3 regions of the Micromonospora humida genome follow, and region 3 is predicted to be linked to each of the others. Evidence: riboswitches for the same ligand, from Rfam matches in the RefSeq annotation. Region 3 holds a riboswitch; each other region holds the start of a gene.
What was found. A riboswitch is a leader RNA that binds a small molecule or an ion and turns the genes downstream of it on or off. The one in region 3 is predicted to bind cobalamin.
Positions count from the first base shown of each region.

Region 1: it holds a riboswitch for cobalamin, as region 3 does, so the genes downstream of both, JQX11_RS02825 (ribonucleoside-diphosphate reductase subunit alpha) here and JQX11_RS03640 (acyl-CoA thioesterase) in region 3, are expected to answer to the same signal.
Region 2: it holds a riboswitch for cobalamin, as region 3 does, so the genes downstream of both, cobN (cobaltochelatase subunit CobN) here and JQX11_RS03640 (acyl-CoA thioesterase) in region 3, are expected to answer to the same signal.

Region 1 is NZ_JAFEUC010000001.1:693,125-699,274, reverse strand. It holds gene JQX11_RS33680 (DUF7402 domain-containing protein) at 1-110, shown strand, start outside; gene JQX11_RS02830 (ribonucleotide-diphosphate reductase subunit beta) at 176-1,153, opposite strand; gene JQX11_RS02825 (ribonucleoside-diphosphate reductase subunit alpha) at 1,207-3,582, opposite strand; cobalamin riboswitch at 3,704-3,917, opposite strand; gene JQX11_RS02820 (helix-turn-helix transcriptional regulator) at 3,945-4,832, opposite strand; gene JQX11_RS02815 (oxidoreductase) at 4,960-5,862, shown strand; gene JQX11_RS02810 (hypothetical protein) at 5,918-6,150, shown strand, end outside.
Region 2 is NZ_JAFEUC010000001.1:128,073-134,222, reverse strand. It holds gene JQX11_RS00600 (MFS transporter) at 1-159, shown strand, start outside; gene JQX11_RS00595 (AfsR/SARP family transcriptional regulator) at 164-940, opposite strand; gene JQX11_RS00590 (MFS transporter) at 1,231-2,472, shown strand; gene JQX11_RS00585 (aldo/keto reductase) at 2,546-3,445, shown strand; gene JQX11_RS00580 (hypothetical protein) at 3,536-3,871, shown strand; cobalamin riboswitch at 4,466-4,595, shown strand; gene cobN (cobaltochelatase subunit CobN) at 4,905-6,150, shown strand, end outside.
Region 3 is NZ_JAFEUC010000001.1:884,936-891,085, forward strand. It holds gene JQX11_RS03625 (CbiQ family ECF transporter T component) at 1-722, shown strand, start outside; gene JQX11_RS03630 (ABC transporter ATP-binding protein) at 719-2,356, shown strand; gene JQX11_RS03635 (ECF transporter S component) at 2,353-3,339, shown strand; cobalamin riboswitch at 3,352-3,569, shown strand; gene JQX11_RS03640 (acyl-CoA thioesterase) at 3,686-4,198, shown strand; gene JQX11_RS03645 (LysE family translocator) at 4,199-4,828, shown strand; gene JQX11_RS03650 (YcnI family copper-binding membrane protein) at 5,424-6,143, shown strand.

The DNA of each region.
Region 1 (6,150 bases), 190 kb from region 3:
CGGCGGCGAAGACGGTGACCAGCGTCAAGCTCACCGTCACCGGGGTCGGCGGCAGCACCGTCAACGTCGGCCTCGCCGAAATCGAGGTGTTCGGCAACGCCGGCCCCTGAGCGGACGGCCGAGGCCCGGTCCGGTGGGGGTGTGTGACCACCGGACCGGGCCCCGGCCGCGCCGGTCAGAAGTCGTCGTCGAAGGTGACGCTGCCGCTGACCCCCACCTGGTAGGCCGACACCCGACGCTCGAAGAAGTTCGACAGCTCCTGCACGTCCTGCAGATCCATGAACGCGAACGGGTTCTGCGCGCCGTAGCGCGGCGCGATGCCGAGCTGGGCGAGCCGCCGGTCGGCGACGTGTTCCAGGTAGGTCCGCATGTCCGCAAGCGACAGCCCCGACACGCCCTGGTCGAGCAGGTCCTCGGCGAACTGCACCTCGCACTCGACGGCCTCGGCGAGCATCTCGGTCACCTGACGTTCCAGGTCGGCGTCGAACAGGTCCGGCTCCTCCCGCCGGGCGGTCTCCACCACGTCGAAGGCGAACGCCATGTGCATCGACTCGTCGCGGAAAACCCAGTTGGTGCCCGACGCCAACCCGTTGAGCAGGCCCCGGGACCGCAGGAAGTAGACGTAGGCGAACGCGCCGTAGAAGAAAAGCCCCTCGATGCAGGCGGCGAAGCAGATCAGGTTCAGCAGGAACGCCCGCCGGTCCGCGCGGGTACGCAGCTCCCGCAGCTCGAAGACCGAGTCGATCCAGCGGAAGCAGAACTCGGCCTTGCGCCGGATCGACGGGATGTTCTCGATGGCGGCGAACGCGGCGAACCGTTCCTGCTCGTCGGGGACGTACGTGTCGAGCAGGTTCAGGTAGAACTGCACGTGCACGGCTTCCTCGAACAGCTGCCGGGACAGGTAGAGCCGGCCTTCGGGAGAGTTGACGTGCTGGTAGAGGTTGAGCACCAGGTTGTTGGCGACGATCGTGTCACCGGTGGCGAAGAACGCCACCAGCCGGGACACCAGGTGCCGCTCGGCCGGCGACAGCCGCTCCAGGTCGGCCAGGTCGGAGTGCAGGTCGACCTCCTCCACCGTCCAGGTGTTGCGGATGGCGTCCTTGAACCGGTCGAAGAAGTGCGGGTAGCGCATCGGCCGCAGGGTGAGGTCCATGCCGGGGTCGAGCAGCAGCTGCCGCCCGGCGGTGCGGGGTTCGTCGACGGTGGTCACTGGCACGCCTCGCAGCTCTCGGGGTTCTCCAGGGAACAGGCCAGCGCCTCGGCGTCGGCCGCCACGACCGGGGCGACGGTGACGGTGGCCTGCTGGATCCGGGTCGCCGGACGCGACCGCAGGTAGTAGGTGGTCTTCAGCCCGGACTTCCAGGCGTACAGGTACATCGAGGACAGCTTGCCGATGGTCGGCGCGCTGAGGAACAGGTTCAGCGACTGCGACTGGTCGACGTACGGCGCCCGCGCGGCGGCCAGGTCGATCAGCGCCCGCTGCGGCAGCTCCCACGCGGTCCGGAACAACTCCCGCACCTCGGCGGGCAGGTCGACGATGCCCTGCACCGAACCCTCGGCCCGCTTGATCCGGTCGCGGATCTCCGAGGTCCACAGGCCGCGCGCCTTCAGCTCGCGTACCAGGTAGGTGTTGATCTGGAGGAACTCGCCGGACATGGTCTCGCGCTTGAACAGGTTGGACACCTGCGGCTCGATGCACTCGTAGCAGCCGGCGATCGACGCGATCGTGGCGGTCGGGGCGATCGCCACCAGCAGCGAGTTGCGCAGGCCGTGCGCGGCGATCTGGGTGCGCAGCGCCGCCCACCGCGCGGTCTGGGTGGGCTCGACCCCCCACAGGTCCGGGTGCAGGTCACCCCGGGCCGCCCGGGTCTGCGGGTACGCCGGGTGCGCGCCGAACCGTTCGGCCAGGCCGGTCGAGGTCTCCAGAGCGGTCAGGAAGATCTCCTCCTGGACCCGGGTGGACAGCTCCCGGGCACCGGGCGAGTCGAACGGCAGCCGCAGCGCGAACAACGCGTCCTGCAGCCCCATCAGCCCCAGCCCGACGGGCCGCCAGCGCGGGTTCGACGCCGCCGCCTGCTCGGCCGGGTAGTAGTTGATGTCGATCACCCGGTCCAGGAACACCACAGCCGTACGGACCGTGGCGCGCAGCCTGTCCCAGTCGACGCCGTCGGCGGTGAGGTGCGCGCCGAGGTTGACCGAGCCGAGGTTGCACACCGCCGTCTCGGTGTCGCTGTTGACCTCCAGGATCTCGGTGCACAGGTTGGACAGGTGGATCGTGTTGCCCGGCACGCCGGTCTGGTTGGACAGCCGGTTCGCCGGGTCCTTGAACGTCATCCACCCGTTGCCGGTCTGTGCCAGGGTGCGCATCATCCGCCCGTACAGGTCCCGGGCCTTCACCGTGCGGACCGCCTTCTTCTCGGCGACCCGGTACGCGGCGTCGAACTCCTCGCCGTACAGGTCGGGCAGCTCCGGGGCGTCCGACGGGTCGATCAGCGACCAGTCGCCGTCGGCCTCGACCCGGCGCATGAACTCGTCGGGGATCCAGTTGGCCAGGTTGAGATTGTGGGTGCGCCGGGCCTCCTCACCGGTGTTGTCCCGCAGCTCCAGGAACTCCTCGACGTCCGGGTGCCAGGGTTCCAGGTAGACGCAGGCCGCCCCCTTGCGCCGGCCGCCCTGGTTGACCGCCGCCACCCCGGCGTCGAGGGTCTTCAGGAACGGCACGATCCCGTTCGACCGGCCGTTGGTGCCCCGGATCAGCGCCCCCCGGCCGCGCACCCGCGTGAAGGAGATGCCGATGCCGCCGGAGAACTTCGACAGCTTCGCCACCTGGTGGTAGCGCTCGTAGATGGAGTCCAGCTCGTCGCGCGGCGAGTCGACCAGGAAACACGACGACATCTGGGTGTGCCGGGTGCCCGAGTTGAACAACGTCGGGGAACTCGGCAGATAGGCCAGCGACGACATCAACCGGTAGAACCCGACCGCCTCGTCGGGCGTGGTGGACAGCCCGCAGGCCACCCGCAGCAGCCAGTACTGCGGGGTCTCCACCACCAGCCGCGACTGCGGGTGCCGCAGCAGGTACCGGTCGGCCACCGTACGCAGCCCGAAGTACTCGAACCGCAGGTCACCGGCCGGGTCGACGGCGTCGTCGAGTTGGCGTGCGTGCCGGGCCACGAACGCGGCGGTGTCGTCGGCGATCAGGCCGAGGCCGTGGGCGTACCGGATGGACTCGCTGAACGAGGTCACCTCCTGCCCACGTACCTCCTCGTCCACGTAGGCGGCCAGCAGCCGGGCCGCCAGGCGGGAGTACTGCGGTTCCGTGCCGATCAGCTCCGCCGCCGTCTGGATCGACAGCTTGTCCAGCTCGGCCGTGGTCGCCCCGTCGTAGAGGCCGCTGATCGTCCTGGTGGCCACCCGCAGCGGGTCGACCTCGTCCAGGTCGGTGGTCCACCGGGCGACGGCCGTGACGATCCGGTTGACGTCCACCGGCTCGGTGTCGCCGTCGCGCTTGCGGACCCGCATCGCGGGCCGGCGTGGCTGCGCGCCGTCGACGTCGGACGGTGGGCTCTGCGCTGTGCTCGTCATGACCTCTCCTCGCTGTCACCGATGGCCATCGGGACGCGGGAGGACGCCGACGGGCGCGGCACGGCGGCCGGCCCGGGTGCTGGCGTCGGTCGTCCCGCGCGACCTCCGACCGCCGCGCGCAGCAGCGCACGGCGCACTGGCAGGTCTTCGGACTCGTGGGCGTGACCGGGGTCGGTCGCCTACTGGCCGTCGCTTCCCGGACCTCGCGGTCCAGTGCTCGATGACGGCGGTCGTTCCCACTTACCGCTGCGGGGCAGTCCCGGATTTCCACCGGGTTCCCTGTTGCCTCGACCGGACCACCGGGCCCGGCCGAACCAGCTGCGTGGCACACCATATATGGCGTAGATGGGGGAGAGGCAACACTAGATGTCGCGTCGGTGTGTCGGATAACTCTCATCCGACCGCCCGGTGGCCCGCAGTGACGCCAGCAGCCGCAGCGCGTCGGCGTCGGCGCTGCCGGGCTCGGCGGTGAAGACCAGCATGACCGGGCCGGGGTTTCCGGGCAGCGGGTAGGTGTCCCAGTCCAGGACGATGTCACCGACCTCGGGGACCTGGAAGGTCTTGGTGCCGCTGACCGACCCGCGCACGTCGTGCCGGGCCCACAGCCGCCGGAACTCGGCGCTGCGGATGCTCAGCTCACCGACGACGGCGGTGGCCCGGGGGTGGGTGGGGTCCGTGGCCACGGCGGCGCGCATCATGCCGATGTAGTCCATGGCCTGCTGCTCCCAGGACGCGCAGCGCCGCACCGGGGTCGCCGCCTCGTCGAACATCAGCAGCAGCATGTTGAGCCGGTCCGGCGGGTGGTCCGCCGGATCGCCGAGCAGCGCCACCGCCCACGCGTTCCAGGCGAGCAGGTCCAGGTGCCGGCCGAGCACCACCGCCGGGGTGTCCAGCACCCGCAGCAGCCGCCTGGTGCTCTCCGGCACCCGCTCCGGGCCGTGGTCGACCCGGGCGGGCGTCGGCCGGCGGGCGGCGCGGGCCAGGGTGAACAGGTGCCGGCGTTCCGCGTCGTCGAGGCCGAGCGCGGCGGCGAGCCCGTCCAGCACGTCGTCGGACGGGCGCACCTCCCGGCCCTGCTCCATCCGCTGGTAGTAGTCGGTGCTCAACCCGGCCAGCAGCGCCAGCTCCTCGCGGCGCAGCCCGGTGACCCGGCGTCGTCCACCCGGCTCCAGGCCGACGTCCCGGGGGTGCAACCGGGCGCGCCGGGCACGCAGGAAGTCACCGAGTTCACGGGCGTACGGACGGGTCATGTCGCCAGTGTGGCGCGGCCCGGACCGGCGTGGGTAGGTCTGCGGGACCTAGGCAACCGGGTACGACCGGCCCCGCCCGGTCGGGCCCTAGCGTCGGTGGTCCGATCCGACCGTCAGGGAGCAGCAGATGACCTGGACCGCCGACCACATCCCCGACCAGCACGGCCGCACCGCCGTCGTGACGGGCGCGAACTCCGGCCTCGGCCTGGTCACCGCCACCGCCCTGGCCCGGCGGGGCGCCCGGGTCGTGCTCGCCGTGCGCGACACCGCCGCCGGCCGGCGGGCCGCCCACGGCATGGGCGGCGACGTCGAGGTACGCGAGCTGGACCTCGCCTCCCTGGCCTCGGTACGGGAGTTCGCGGCGGCCCTGGCCGCCGACCGTCCGGTGCTCGACCTGCTGGTCAACAACGCCGGCGCGGTGCTGCTCGGCCCGCGCCGCACCAGCGTGGACGGCCACGAGCTGCACCTCGCCACCAACCTGCTGGGCCACTTCGCGCTGACCGGCCTGCTGCTGGGCAACCTGGCCGCGGCGCGGGCGGCCCGGGTGGTCAGCCTCAGCTCGATCACCCACCGCAACGCACACCTGGACTTCACCGACCTGATGGGCGAGCGCGGCTACCGGGGCTCCACCGCGTACGGCAGGTCCAAGCTCGCCACCACCGTCTTCGGCATCGAACTGGACCGCCGGCTGCGCGCCACCGGGTCGCCGGTGATCAGCGTGCTGGCCCACCCCGGTGTCACCCGCACCAACCTGACTCCCCGGGCCTGGTCCCACCAGGGTCGGCGCGGCCGGGTGATCGCCCGGCTCGGCCTGCTGGCCACCCAGCCGGTCGAGCAGGGTGCGCTGCCCCAACTGCGCGCCGCCACCGACCCGCAGGTCCACGGCGGCCAGTTCTTCGGCCCGGCCCGGTTCTTCCAGACCTGGGGGCCGGTCACCGAGGTGCGGGCCAGCCGGGAGGCCACCGATCCCGCCGTCGGCCGGCGGCTGTGGACGGCGGCCGAGGAACTGACCGGCGTGCGCTGTCTCTGACGCCGGGCCGCACTAGCATGGCTGCGGTCGGTGAGGGCGGCGGAGACGAGGCGACATGGGATGGCTCGGGCGGGTGCTGGGCGGCGGGGGCCGGCAGGTCCAGGAGGATCCGGTCCGGCAGGCGGCGCTGTCGGCCGAGGTGCGGCAGCGCTTCGGCGCCCACCTGGCCGTCCGACCTGCCGAGCAGGTGGCGGCGATGGTCGGGCTGCTCGACGACGGCGACGGCCTGGCGGTGGCGGCCGGCATCGTCGGTGAGTTCGCCGACGCGGCCCACGCGGACCTGCTGGC
Region 2 (6,150 bases), 760 kb from region 3:
GCGGCGATCGGTTGGGGGTTCGCCGTGGGCAGCATGGTGCTGGCACCCCTGCTGACCCGCTGGGGCGCGGCCACCGTGGTCACCGGGGCGGGGCTGGCGGTGGCGGCGCTCGCCCTCGTGGCGACCCTTCTGCCCGCGCGCCCCGACCGGGTCCGGTGACCCGTCACCGGTACGCCGCCCCCGACCATCCGGCCGCGGCGGACCGGCGGGCGTCGGACGGCTCGCTGAGCGCCGGGTCGCCGTCGAGCACCCGCCGGTGCAGCCGCTGCAACGCCGGCCCCGGCTCGATGCCCACGCCGTCGGCAAGCGTCTGACGGAGGTCGCGGTACACCGCGAGGGCGTCGGCCCGGCGGCCCACCTGGCACAGCGCCCGCATCTGCATGTCGCGCAGCCGTTCCCGCTCGGGGTGGAGGGTGACCAGCGCGGCCAGTTCCTCGACGGCTTCGTCGTACCAGCCGAGACGCAGGTAGGCGTCGGCGCGCAGCTCGATGGCGAGCAGCCGCCGTTCACCGAGCCGTCGGCTCTCGGCCAGGATCGAGGGGGACGGGTCGACGTCGGCGAGCGGGTCCCCCCGCCAGGCGGCCAACGCCTCGGACAGGGACCGGACCGCGTCGTCGAGCCGGCCCGCCGCGAAGGCGGCCCGGCCGCGCACCACGTTGGCGTCGAAGAGGTGGCTGTCGACGTCGCCGCGTGCCAACCGCAGTTTGTATCCACCCGGGCCGGTGATGATGGACCGCCCCACCGACGGGGGCAGACTGCGCCGGAGGCGGAAGACGTACTGCCGGATCAGATTGCCGGCCGAGGCGGGTGGTTCGTCGGTCCACACCTCCCGGGCCAGGCGTTCCACCGGAATGAGCACATTTCCGTTGACCGTCAGGACCGCCATCAGATTGCGTTGCTTGGGAGCATTGATGCAGTAGTTCTGCCCGGGAAGTATCACAAATGTTCCGAGTATGCCGAACTTCACGAATCCCCCACGATGCGCGTGCCCCCGTACCGTCAGTGCCCACCACTGATTGAAGTTAATCGATCAATAATGACGGTGCCGCGCCATCTCCGTTCGGCCGCGCCGCTGCGGTAAGGGGCACATCGCGCTTGTGGCCGTGACGAAAGCGGTGTGAGATCAGCGGTGGGACGTCGGGCCCGGACGGGACACACCGGGCCGGGAAAACGACCACACCGGGAAAGCCGGGCCGGAAGGGCCACGCCAGGGGAAGAGGACCGCGCGCCGTGAACACCGCCACCGATGACCGAGCCGTCCCACCCCCGGTGGTACGGGCCGCCCGTACCGGAGTCGCGGTGGTCTTCGCCCTCAACGGCCTCGCCGTGGCGACCTGGTTCTCCCGGGTCCCGGCGGTCCGCGACGCGCTCGGCCTCAGCGCCGGCCGGCTCGGACTGCTGCTGCTGGCCATGTCCGGGGGCGCGGTGCTGGCGCTGACCACCGCCGGCCTGGTGACCCAGCGGCTCGGCCCGGCCCGCACCGTCGTCGCCTCGACCGTGCTGGTGGCGGTCGGCCTGGCCGGGGTGGGCATCGCCACCCCGCTCGGCTCGCTGCCCGGCGTCGCGGTCGGCCTGTTCGCCCTCGGCTACGGCTCCGGCACCTGCGACGTGGGCATGAACGTCGAGGGCGCGGCGGTGGAGAAACGGCTCGGTCGCACCATCCTGCCCCGCTTCCACGCCGCTTGGAGCCTCGGCTCGGTGGCCGGCGCCGGGCTCGGCGCGGGCGCGGCCCGGCTCGCGGTGCCGATCACCGTGCACCTGGCGGTGCTGGCGGCGGTGGTGCTCGGCGGCACCCTGCTCGGGGCGCGGAACTTCCTGCCCGCCCTGCCCGCCTCCACCGCCGACGGTGCCGCGTCGGCCCGCCGGGGTGGTCTGCTCGCGGCCTGGCGGGAGCCGCGCACCCTGCTCATCGGCGCGCTGGTGCTGGTGATGGCGTTCACCGAGGGCAGCGCCAACGACTGGCTGGCGGTCGCCTTCGTCGACGGCTACGGGGTCAGCGAGGCCGCCGGGGCCGCCGTCTTCGGGGTCTTCGTCGCCGGCATGACCATCGGCCGGACCGCCGGCACCGTGGCCATCGACCGCTGGGGCCGGGTACCGGTGCTGATCGGCACGATCCTGCTGGCCGCCGCCGGCTCCCTGCTGGCGGTGCTGGCCGGCTCCGGGCCGCTCGCCGTCGTCGGGGTGGTCCTCTGGGGACTCGGCGCATCGCTCGGCTTCCCGGTCGGGATGAGCGCCGCCGCCGACGACGAGGAACGCGCCCCCGCCCGGGTCAGCGTCGTCGCGGTGCTCGGCTACACGTCGTTCCTGGCCAGCCCGCCGCTGCTGGGTCTGCTCGGCGACCACGTCGGCATCCTGCACGCCCTGCTGGTGGTGCCGGTGCTGCTGATTCCGACCCTGGCCCTGGTGCCGGCGACCCGTCCGCCGGCCGGTGCCGCGCCGCAGACACCCGCCGGCCCGATACAGAAAATCTAACAGTCGTCGGCCCCGGCCGGTATCGGGTGCGCGGCCGTTACGCCGGGCCACCGCCGCTGGCTAGGGTCGCCGGATGCCAACCGAGATCACCGCCGCAGCGGCGGGCCGCTGGACCCTGGGTGACCGCACCGTGCACCGGATGGGCTTCGGCTCGATGCGGATCACCGCCCACCCCGACCGGGACCGGGCGCTGCGCGTCCTGCGCCGGGCCGTCGAACTGGGGGTCGACCACATCGACACCGCCGCGTTCTACGTCTCGCCGGGCGGCACCCTGAAGGTCGGCACCGGCCCCGCCAGGTACGCCACCGAACTGATCCGCGCCGCGCTCGCCCCGTACCCGGAAGGGCTGGTCGTCGCCACCAAGGTCGGCTTCCGGGACGACCCGACGACCGGCCTGCACGAGGAGGCCAGCCCGGCGCAGCTGCGCGCCCAGGTGGAGGAGAACCTGCGCCGGCTCGGCCGCGACCACCTCGACCTGGTCAACCTGCGGATCGTCAAGCGGCCCGCGCCGGACTCCGTGGCCGAACGCTTCGGCGCGCTGGCCGAGCTGCGCGACGCCGGCCTGATCCGGCACCTGGGTCTGTCCAACGTCCGCCTCGACCACCTCGACGAGGCGCAGACCATCGCCCCGGTGGTCTGCGTGCAGAACAACTACGCGCTGGACAACCGCGGCGACCAGGACGCCATGGTCCGCGAGTGTGGTGCCCGGGGTATCGCCTACGTGCCGTTCTTCTCCCTGACCGGCGGCAACCGCGAAGGCGGGGCCCGCACCGACCACGGCGCGGCCGTACACGCCGTCGCCCGCGCCCACGACGCCACCCCGCAGCAGGTACGCCTCGCCTGGACGCTGCACCAGGGCCCGCACGTACTGGCCATCCCCGGCACCGGTGACCCGGCCCACCTCGCCGAGAACGTCGCGGCCGCCGCGCTGCGACTCACCCCCGACGAACTGGCCGCCCTCGACCGGCGGTGAACGGGCCGCTCAGCCGGCTGTCACCGGGTTCGCAGCGCCCTTCCAGGTGGGGGTGCTCCACTGGAGGGACGCCGAGGAGAGGACGGGCAGATGGGCTGGTTCAGCCGACGGACCCGGGCTGACGAGGGCATCCCGACGAAGCTCGACCGGGAGGCCACCCGGGACGACCTGACCGCGCTGGCGGACTTCGTGGCCGCCCACCGGGGGGTGGAGTTCTATCTCGAACCCGAGACGACCGCCACCGACACCACGGTGGTGGCGATCGCGCACGACGGGGAGTGGATCCGCCGCCGTACCGGCTCCCCACGTACGGCGGCGAAGCTGGCCCACCGGCACGCGGTGCCCCTCTACGAGGCGGCGAAGACCGGATACCCGGAGCGGATGCGGGCCTGGAACCGGGCCCACCCCGAGCGTCGCCTCCGCTGACCCCGCAGCCGCGCGTGCGGCGTGGCGGGGTGGTGGCCCCCGTGGGATGTCGGCCCGTGGGATGTGGGTCCGTGGGATGTGGGTCCGTGGGGGTGCGGCCACGGCGGCGGGTGCGACCGCCGGCCGCCCCGGTCGCCTGCCACTGCGGGGCAGGGGTGTGGGGGTATGTCGTCGCGGGCCCTTTCGAGCTGATGACGGCGACGGATCGGCCCCGCCGGGTGGGACGACCCGTACCGCCAGGTCGGGGGTGGCCGGGGTGGCGCGGCACCGGATGGGCCTGTGACCGGAGGGCCTGCGGCACCGGAGGGGGCGGCCCCGCGGCACCGGGCCGGGGCCGCCGCCCTCAGGCTGCCCCGGCCCCGGCGTGTCGGGGGGCCCTACCCGGCGCGCCAACCGTCCGGTCAGGTCGGCCGTGCCGGTCCCGAGTCGTTGACATCATCAGCTCGACAGCGTGCGAGAGAGGTGTCCCGACCGACCAGGGCCGTGCCGCCCGGATCAGCTCCGTGCCGCCCAGTTCCGCGCCGTCGCGGGGCCGGTGGCCGCCGTTGACCTCGGGGTGAGGAGTGTGGCAGCATTCGCGGCCTGACGGCAGTGAAGGAAGTCGGTGCGATTCCGACGCGGTCCCGCCACTGTCACCGGGGAGCGATCCCCCCTCGTGGGTCACGACCGTGCGTGCACGGTTGGAAGGCCGGGGGTGAGCGTCGATCCGGGAGCCAGGATACTTCGGCCGTCGGAGAACCCCAGGGCGTGGACACCCGAGGAGGACCCGATGACGCACAGCGTCACTGCCGACCCGATCACGGTCGGTGATTTCCGCATCACCGTCGAGCCCGCGCCGCCGCGCGCTCCCACCTCTCCCACCGTCGCCGGCCGTCGCCGGGGCGGTCGGCCTGCCACGTACCGCTGACGGCCGGTCCGGGTGCCCCGCCGCCGGCGGGGTACGTCGGACCTCCGCCGCCGCTGACCGGCGTCCCTCCCGCCCCGCTCGGCCCGGCCCCGTGGTCGAGCCGGACGTCACTCTCCGGAGCCGAACGTGCGCATCCTGCTGCTGTCCACCGCCGACACCGATCTGCTCGCCGCCCGCGCCAGCGCCGCCGACTACCGTCTCGCCAACCCCACCCGGGTCGACGTGGCCGCCGTGCCGGCCCTGCTCGACGGTGTCGACCTGGCCGTCGTACGGCTGCTCGGCGGGCGGCAGGCGTGGCCGGACGGCCTCGCGGCGGTGCTCGGCTCCGGCGTCCCCACGATCGTGCTCGGCGGCGAGGCGGTGCCCGACGCGGAGCTGATGGCGGCCTCCACGGTGGCCTCCGGGGTGGCCACCGAAGCGCTGTCCTACCTGGTCGAAGGGGGCGCGGACAACCTCGCCCAGCTCGCCCGGTTCCTCTCCGACACCGTCCTGCTCACCGGTGAGGGCTTCGACCCGCCCACCCCCACCCCGCCCTACGGCATCCTCGACCACCACCGCCCGTCCACCCCGGTCGACGGGGCGGACCCGGTGGCCGGACCGGCCGGGCGGCAGGACGGCGGCGGGCGGCCCACGGTGGGGATCGTGTTCTACCGGGCGCACGCGCTGGCCGGCAACACCGGTTTCGTGCAGACCCTGGCCGACGCGGTCGACGCGGCCGGCGGCGAACCGCTGCCGATCTTCTGCGGATCGCTGCGCGGGCTCACCCCCGGCGACGGGCCGCTGGACCTCTTCGCCCGCTGCGACGCGCTCGTCGTCACCGTCCTCGCCGCCGGGGGGACGGTCGCCGCCGACGCCTCCGGCGGGGGCGACGAGGACGCCTGGGACGTCGGCGCGCTCGCCGCCCTCGACGTGCCGGTGATCCAGGCGCTCTGCCTGACCAGCACCCGGGAGCAGTGGGCGGCCAGCGACGCCGGGCTGTCCCCGCTGGACGCGGCCATGCAGGTGGCCATCCCCGAGTTCGACGGTCGGATCGTCACCGTGCCGTTCTCGTTCAAGCGGATCGACGCCGACGGGCTGTCGGTCTACGCCGCCGACGCCGAGCGGGCCGCCCGGGTCGCCGGGATCGCCGTCCGGCAGGCCCGGCTGCGCCACCTGCCCAACGCCACGAAGCGGGTGGCGGTCGTGCTCAGCTCCTACCCGACGAAGCACTCCCGGGTCGGCAACGCCGTCGGCCTGGACACCCCCGCCTCGGCGGTCCGGCTGCTCGCCGCCCTCGCCGACGCCGGATACCACCTCGGCGACGCGCCGCCCCCCACCGACGGGGACGCGCTGATCCACGCGTTGATCGCCGCCGGGGGCCACGACGTCGAGT
Region 3 (6,150 bases):
ATGCGGTGGGCACCGCCGTGGTGGTGGCGCTGTCGGTCGCGCCGCAACTGGTGGAGAGCGTGCTGCGGGTACGTCGGGCGCGTCGGCTGCGCGGCGCGACCGGTCGGGGCATGCGTGCGCTGCGGGGGATCGCCCTGCCGGTGCTGGCCGATGCCCTGGACCGGTCGTTGGCGCTGGCGGCGGCGATGGACTCGCGCGGCTACGGCCGCACCGCGGCGGTGCCGGCCGGTCAGCGCGCCGCGACGGGAGCCCTGGTGCTCGGTGGGCTGGTCGGTGTCTGCGCCGGCACATACGGACTGCTCGACTCCACCGGATCCGGCTACCTGGGTCTGCCGATGCTCCTCACCGGCCTGGTCGTCGCCGTGACCGGAATGCTGTTGGCCGGTCGCCGGGTACGGCGTAGCCGCTACCGACCGGACCGGTGGCGTTCCGCCGAGCTGCTGGTGGCCGGATGTGGCATCGCCGCGGCCGCGTTGACGCTGCTCGCCGGCTCGGTCACCCCGGAGTTGCTCTATCCGCCGGTCAGTCCGCTGACCTGGCCCGAGGTGACGCCGCTGATGCTGCTCGCCGTCACCGCGGCGGCGGGGCCGGCGTGGCTGGCCCCGCCACCAACCGGGTCGCCGTCGACCCGACCACCGACGGCGGGCACATCGGGCAGCGCTGTCGCGGCACCTACCCGTACCGGCGACCCGGCCACGTCCGTACCCGGAGGTCACCCATGATCACCTTCGACCGGGTGACCGTCCGCTACAGCGACGACGGTCCACCGCCGCTGCGTGAGGTGAGCCTGCGGGTCGAGGAGGGCGAACTGTGCCTGGTCGCCGGTCGCACCGGAGCCGGCAAATCGACGCTGCTGCGGGCGATCAACGGGCTGGTGCCGCACTTCACCGGCGGCACCCTGCACGGCAGCGTCACCGTCGACGGTCGGGACACCCGCCGGCACCCGCCCCGCGATCTCGCCGACGTCGTCGGCGTGGTCGGTCAGGACCCGCTGTCCGGCTTCGTCACCGACACCGTCGAAGAAGAGTTGGCGTACGGCATGGAGCAGTTGGCCCTGCCTGCGGCGGTGATGCGTAAGCGGGTGGAGGAGACCCTTGATCTGCTCGGCATCGCCGAGCTGCGGCACCGGCCGCTGCGGACACTGTCGGGTGGGCAGCAGCAGCGGGTCGCGATCGGCGCGGTCCTCACCACCCACCCCCGGGTGCTGGTGCTCGACGAACCCACCTCCGCCCTGGACCCCACAGCCGCCGAGGACGTCCTCGCCGCCGTCACCCGGCTGGTGCACGACCTGGGTGTGACCGTGGTGCTTGCCGAACACCGCCTGGAACGGGTCGTGCAGTACGCCGACCGGCTGCTCTACCTGCCCGGCGACGGCCGGGTGGTCGACGGCGAACCGGCGGCGGTGCTGGCCGGCGTCGACCTCGCGCCGCCGCTGGTCGAGCTGGGCCGGCTGGCCGGGTGGACGCCGCTGCCGCTGTCGGTCCGCGACGCCCGCCGACGGGCCGGTGCCCTGCGCCAGCGGCTCGCCGACACGACTCCTCCCGACCCGCCGCCGGCTCCGGGCACGACCCCGGTGCTGGCCGCCCGCAAGATCGTCGTGCGGTATCCGGGCACCGTGGCCGTGGCCGGCGTCGACCTCGACCTGCACCGTGGCCGGGTCGTCGCGTTGATGGGCCGCAACGGGTCCGGCAAGTCGAGCCTGCTCTGGGCGGTGCAGGGCAGCGGTCCCCGCCACCGGGGCACCGTCACCGTCGATGCCGGCGATGGGCGGGACCCCGTCGACCCGAAGCAGCTGCCAGCCGGTCAGGCCCGCCGGCACGTCGGACTCGTCCCGCAGACCCCGGGAGACCTGCTCTATCTGGAGACGGTGGACGCCGAGTGCCGTCAGGCCGACCGGGAGACCGCCACGGCGGCCGGCACCTGCCGCAGCCTGCTCGACCGGCTCGCCCCCGGTCTGCCCGGCGACCGGCACCCCCGTGACCTGTCCGAGGGGCAACGGTTGGCGCTCGTGCTCGCCGTGCAGCTCACCGCCGCCCCACCGGTGGTCCTGCTCGACGAACCGACCCGAGGGCTGGACTATCTCGCCAAGCGGCAGTTCGTCGCCCTGGTTCGCGGGCTGGCCGCCGCCGGCCGGGCGGTGATGGTCGCGACGCACGACGTCGAGCTCGTCGCGACCCTCGCCGACCGGGTGGTCGTGATGGCCGAGGGGGACATCGTGGCCGACGGCACCACGGCCGAGGTCATGCTCGCCTCACCGGCGTTCGCCCCGCAGGTGGCCAAGGTGCTCGCCCCGGCGCCGTGGCTGACGGTCGAGCAGGTCACCGCCGTGCTGGGCCCGGCCCGGGAGCCGGCATGAGCGTGCTGCGGATCGCGCCGCGCACCGCCGTGGTGCTGGCCCTCGCCTCCGCCGCCGCGTTGGCCACCTTCACCTGGCCGTTCTTCATTCCCGCGCATCCCGAGAGCACCGCTCGCACGGGTGAGGCCCCGCTGGTCTTCCTCGTCATGCTGCCGGTGCTGGTGGCGCTCGTGCTGGCCGAACTCAGCTCCGGTGGCATCGACAGCAAGGCCCTGGCCATGCTCGGTGTGCTCGCCGCGGTCAACGCCGCGCTGCGTCCCCTGGGCGCCGGCACCGCGGGCATCGAAACCGTGTTCTTCCTGCTCGTCCTCGCTGGTCGGGTCTTCGGGCCGGGTTTCGGGTTCCTCCTCGGTTCGACGTCGCTGTTCGCCTCCGCGCTGCTCACCGCCGGGGTGGGTCCGTGGTTGCCGTTCCAGATGCTGTGCGCCTCCTGGGTGGGTCTCGGTGCCGGTCTGCTCCCTACGCGGTTACGCGGCCGGGCCGAGGTGGCTGTCCTGGCCGGCTACGGTGCGTTCGCCGCCTACGGCTACGGCCTACTGATGAACCTGTGGTTCTGGCCGTTCAGCCTTGGCGCGGACACTCAACTCTCCTACGTCGCCGGTGCGCCGGTGCTGGACAATCTGCACCGCTTCGCGGTGTTCACGGCTGTCACCTCGACGTTCGGTTGGGACACCGGGCGGGCGATCACCACGGCGGTGGCGGTCGTGCTGGCCGGCCCGGCGGTGCTGGCCGCCCTGCGGCGCGCCGCCCGGCGGGCCGCGTTCGACGCCCCGGTCACCTTCGCCGCGCCCGCGCCGCAGCCGGCACCGTCAACGGCCACGCCGCGACCCGAAACGCCGGTGGCGGCACCGCAGGACGTGCCGGGTCCCGCCGTAGGCGTGGCCCCGCCTGCCCGCCGAGGGCTGGATGAGCCACCCGCCACCGCCGAGGAGGGCGGGCAGGGAGGTGGGTCACATCAGGCCCCGCAGCGGCCGGCGGACTGACCGGTCGCGGATAGGCTGCTTCGTGGCGCTGGTTCGCCCGGACGTTCGTCACGCCTGGGCGTCGTAAGAGGGAACCCGGTGGGAATCCGGGACTGCCCCGCAGCGGTGAGTGGGAACGACCGCCGTCATCAGCACTGGGCCGCACGGCCTGGGAAGCGACGGCCAGTAGGAGATCCGGGATCCGGATCACGCCCACGAGTCCGAAGACCTGCCCGCGCTGCGCATCCACGAGGTGGGTGCGCTGCCGTCGACCTCGCGGGCGGGTCGGGCGGGTGATGCGCTGCGGCGTGTCCTCGACGTGCGTGCCGGCTGGTCGGTCGGTGTGCTTCCCGAGGACGGATGAACCATGCACGAGAGCACCACACTCACCGGCCGGCCCCCGTCGGCGTCACGGCTGACCCTGTCGCAGATCATGGACCAGCACCACACCAACCTGATGGGCACCGTCCACGGCGGTCGGATACTCAACCTCATCGACTCCGTCGCCGGAGTGGTCGCCGCCCGACACTCCGACGGGCCGGCGGTCACCGCCGCCATCGACGAGACCGCCTTCCTGCGGGCCGTACGCGTCGGCGACGTCGTGCACGTCGACGCCCGGATCACCTGGGCCGGCCGCAGCTCGATGGAGGTCGCCGTCAAGGTCAGCGCGGACCGTTGGGACCGGGCGGTGCCGCCGGTCGACGTGGCCACCGCCCACCTGGTGATGGTCGCCGTCGACGACGACGGTCAACCGCGCGCTGTACCGCCACTGTTGCCGGAGACCGATGGTGACCGGCGTCGTTACCGGGAGGCGCAAATCCGGCGGGAGCACCGGCTCGCTCTCCGGCGGGCGTTGCTCGACGGCGCAGAGGAGGGCTGAGTGGTGCTCGGACTGTCCGCGGCCACCCTGGCCGGCTACCTTGCCGCCATCGCCGTCCTCATGATCACTCCCGGGCCGGACATGATGTTCGTCCTGGCCAACGCCACCCGCTACGGCACCCGGGCCGGCGCGGTCGCCGCGCTCGGGGTCGCGGCCGGGGAGGCGGTACATGTGGCGGCGGTGGTCGGTGGCCTCGCCGCCGTGGTCTCCGCCTCGCCGGTGTTGTTCGCCGCGATCCGCTGGGCCGGGGCGGCCTATCTGATCTTCCTCGGGATTCGGGCCCTACGCGACGGCAGGGCGACGGCCGCCACCACGGCGGAGCGGAACAGCCGCGGTGGCGGGGCATTCCTCCGCGGGTTGGTGACCAATCTCCTCAACCCCAAGATGATCCTGTTCAGCGTGGCTTTCCTGCCGCAGTTCGTCAGCCCGGCGACCGGTAACGTCACGGCACAGTTGGTGCTCCTCGGTGCGATCTTCGTCGCGATACAACTCACCGTCGATGTCACTCTCGGCGCCGGGGCGGGCAGGTTCGCCGGCCGGGTGACCGACGGTCGGTGGTCGCGGCGGATCAGCCGGATCTGCGCGGTGGCCTTCATCGCCCTGGGTGTCCGCCTGGCCACCAGCGGATGACCGCGCTGTCCCACGGCTGGCCCCGGATCGGCGGCCCGCCGTGGCCCGGCCGGCGCTGCGCGGGGTCCCCATGCCCGTCGGGCGACACGGGGACCCCGCTGTCAGGCCGCAGCCGGCCGTGGTTGACCGGCGGTGTTCGCCACCACTACACCTCCGCCGCCGTCATCGCCGATGGCACGGCCCCGCCTGCCGGGGATCCGGTGGCCGACTACGTCCCCACCGGCCGGCCGGGCCACCGTCTCCCCCACGTCTGGCTCGACCCGGAACAGACCCGGTCCACCCTCGACCTGGTCGCAGGCGACGGTTTCATCCTGCTCGCCGGCCCGACGCGGCCTGGGCCTCGACTGCGGCCGAGCAGCAGAAGGTCGGGTTTCCACTGACCGTCCACCACCTCAACCGTGATGTCGCCATCTGCGCGAACGGTCTTCCTCGACCAGTGCGGCCTGCACGACACCGGTGGCCTTCTGGTGCGACCGGACGGCCACATCGCCTGGCACACCCCCACACGCCACCCGACGGCCTCCCCACCATGATGAACATCGTGCGATAGCCGCTGAAGGCCAGCGAAGGCACGCCCAGCAGGAGGAGATGAACGATGCGACAGCATGTACCGGGACGGATCGCCCTGGCGTTGCTCGCGGGAGCGGCGGTCGGGATCGCGCCGGTCGGCCCGGCGCAGGCGCACGTCTCGGTAAGCCCCGCCCAGGCCGCGCCAGGTGGATTCACCACCCTGACGTTCCGGGTGCCCAACGAGCGCGCCGAAGCGGCGACGACGAGCGTGCGCATCGTGATGCCCGAGGCCACGCCCATCACCTCGGCTGCGGTTCACAAGCTGGCCGGGTGGCGGGCTACCGTCGAGGACGGCCCACTCACCGCGCCGGTCAAGGTCGGCTCGGCAACGGTGACCGAGGCGATCACCTCGGTGACCTGGACGGCGGCAACCGCCGAGGACGCCATCGACGGCAACCAGTTCCAGGAGTTCAGTGTCTCCGTGGGCCCGTTGCCCACCACCGGCGACCGCATCGTGTTCAAGGCGCTCCAGACGTACGCCGACGGCGTCATCTCCCGATGGATCGAGGAACCCCAGGCGGGCGGGCCCGAGCCGGAAAACCCCGCCATTGTCCTGCGCCTGACCGAGGCGGCGGCCAGCGGTGTCGATGAACACGGGATGCCGATCACTGCGGCCCCACCGACGGCCGTCGGCGACCGCCCGGCCGGAGTCGCGTTGGCCGTCGCCGTGGCCGGTGTCGTCCTCGGTGCGGCGGCGTTGCTTTTAGGTCTGCTCAACCGGACCCTCGGTAAGCCACGTCGGTAGCCCGACC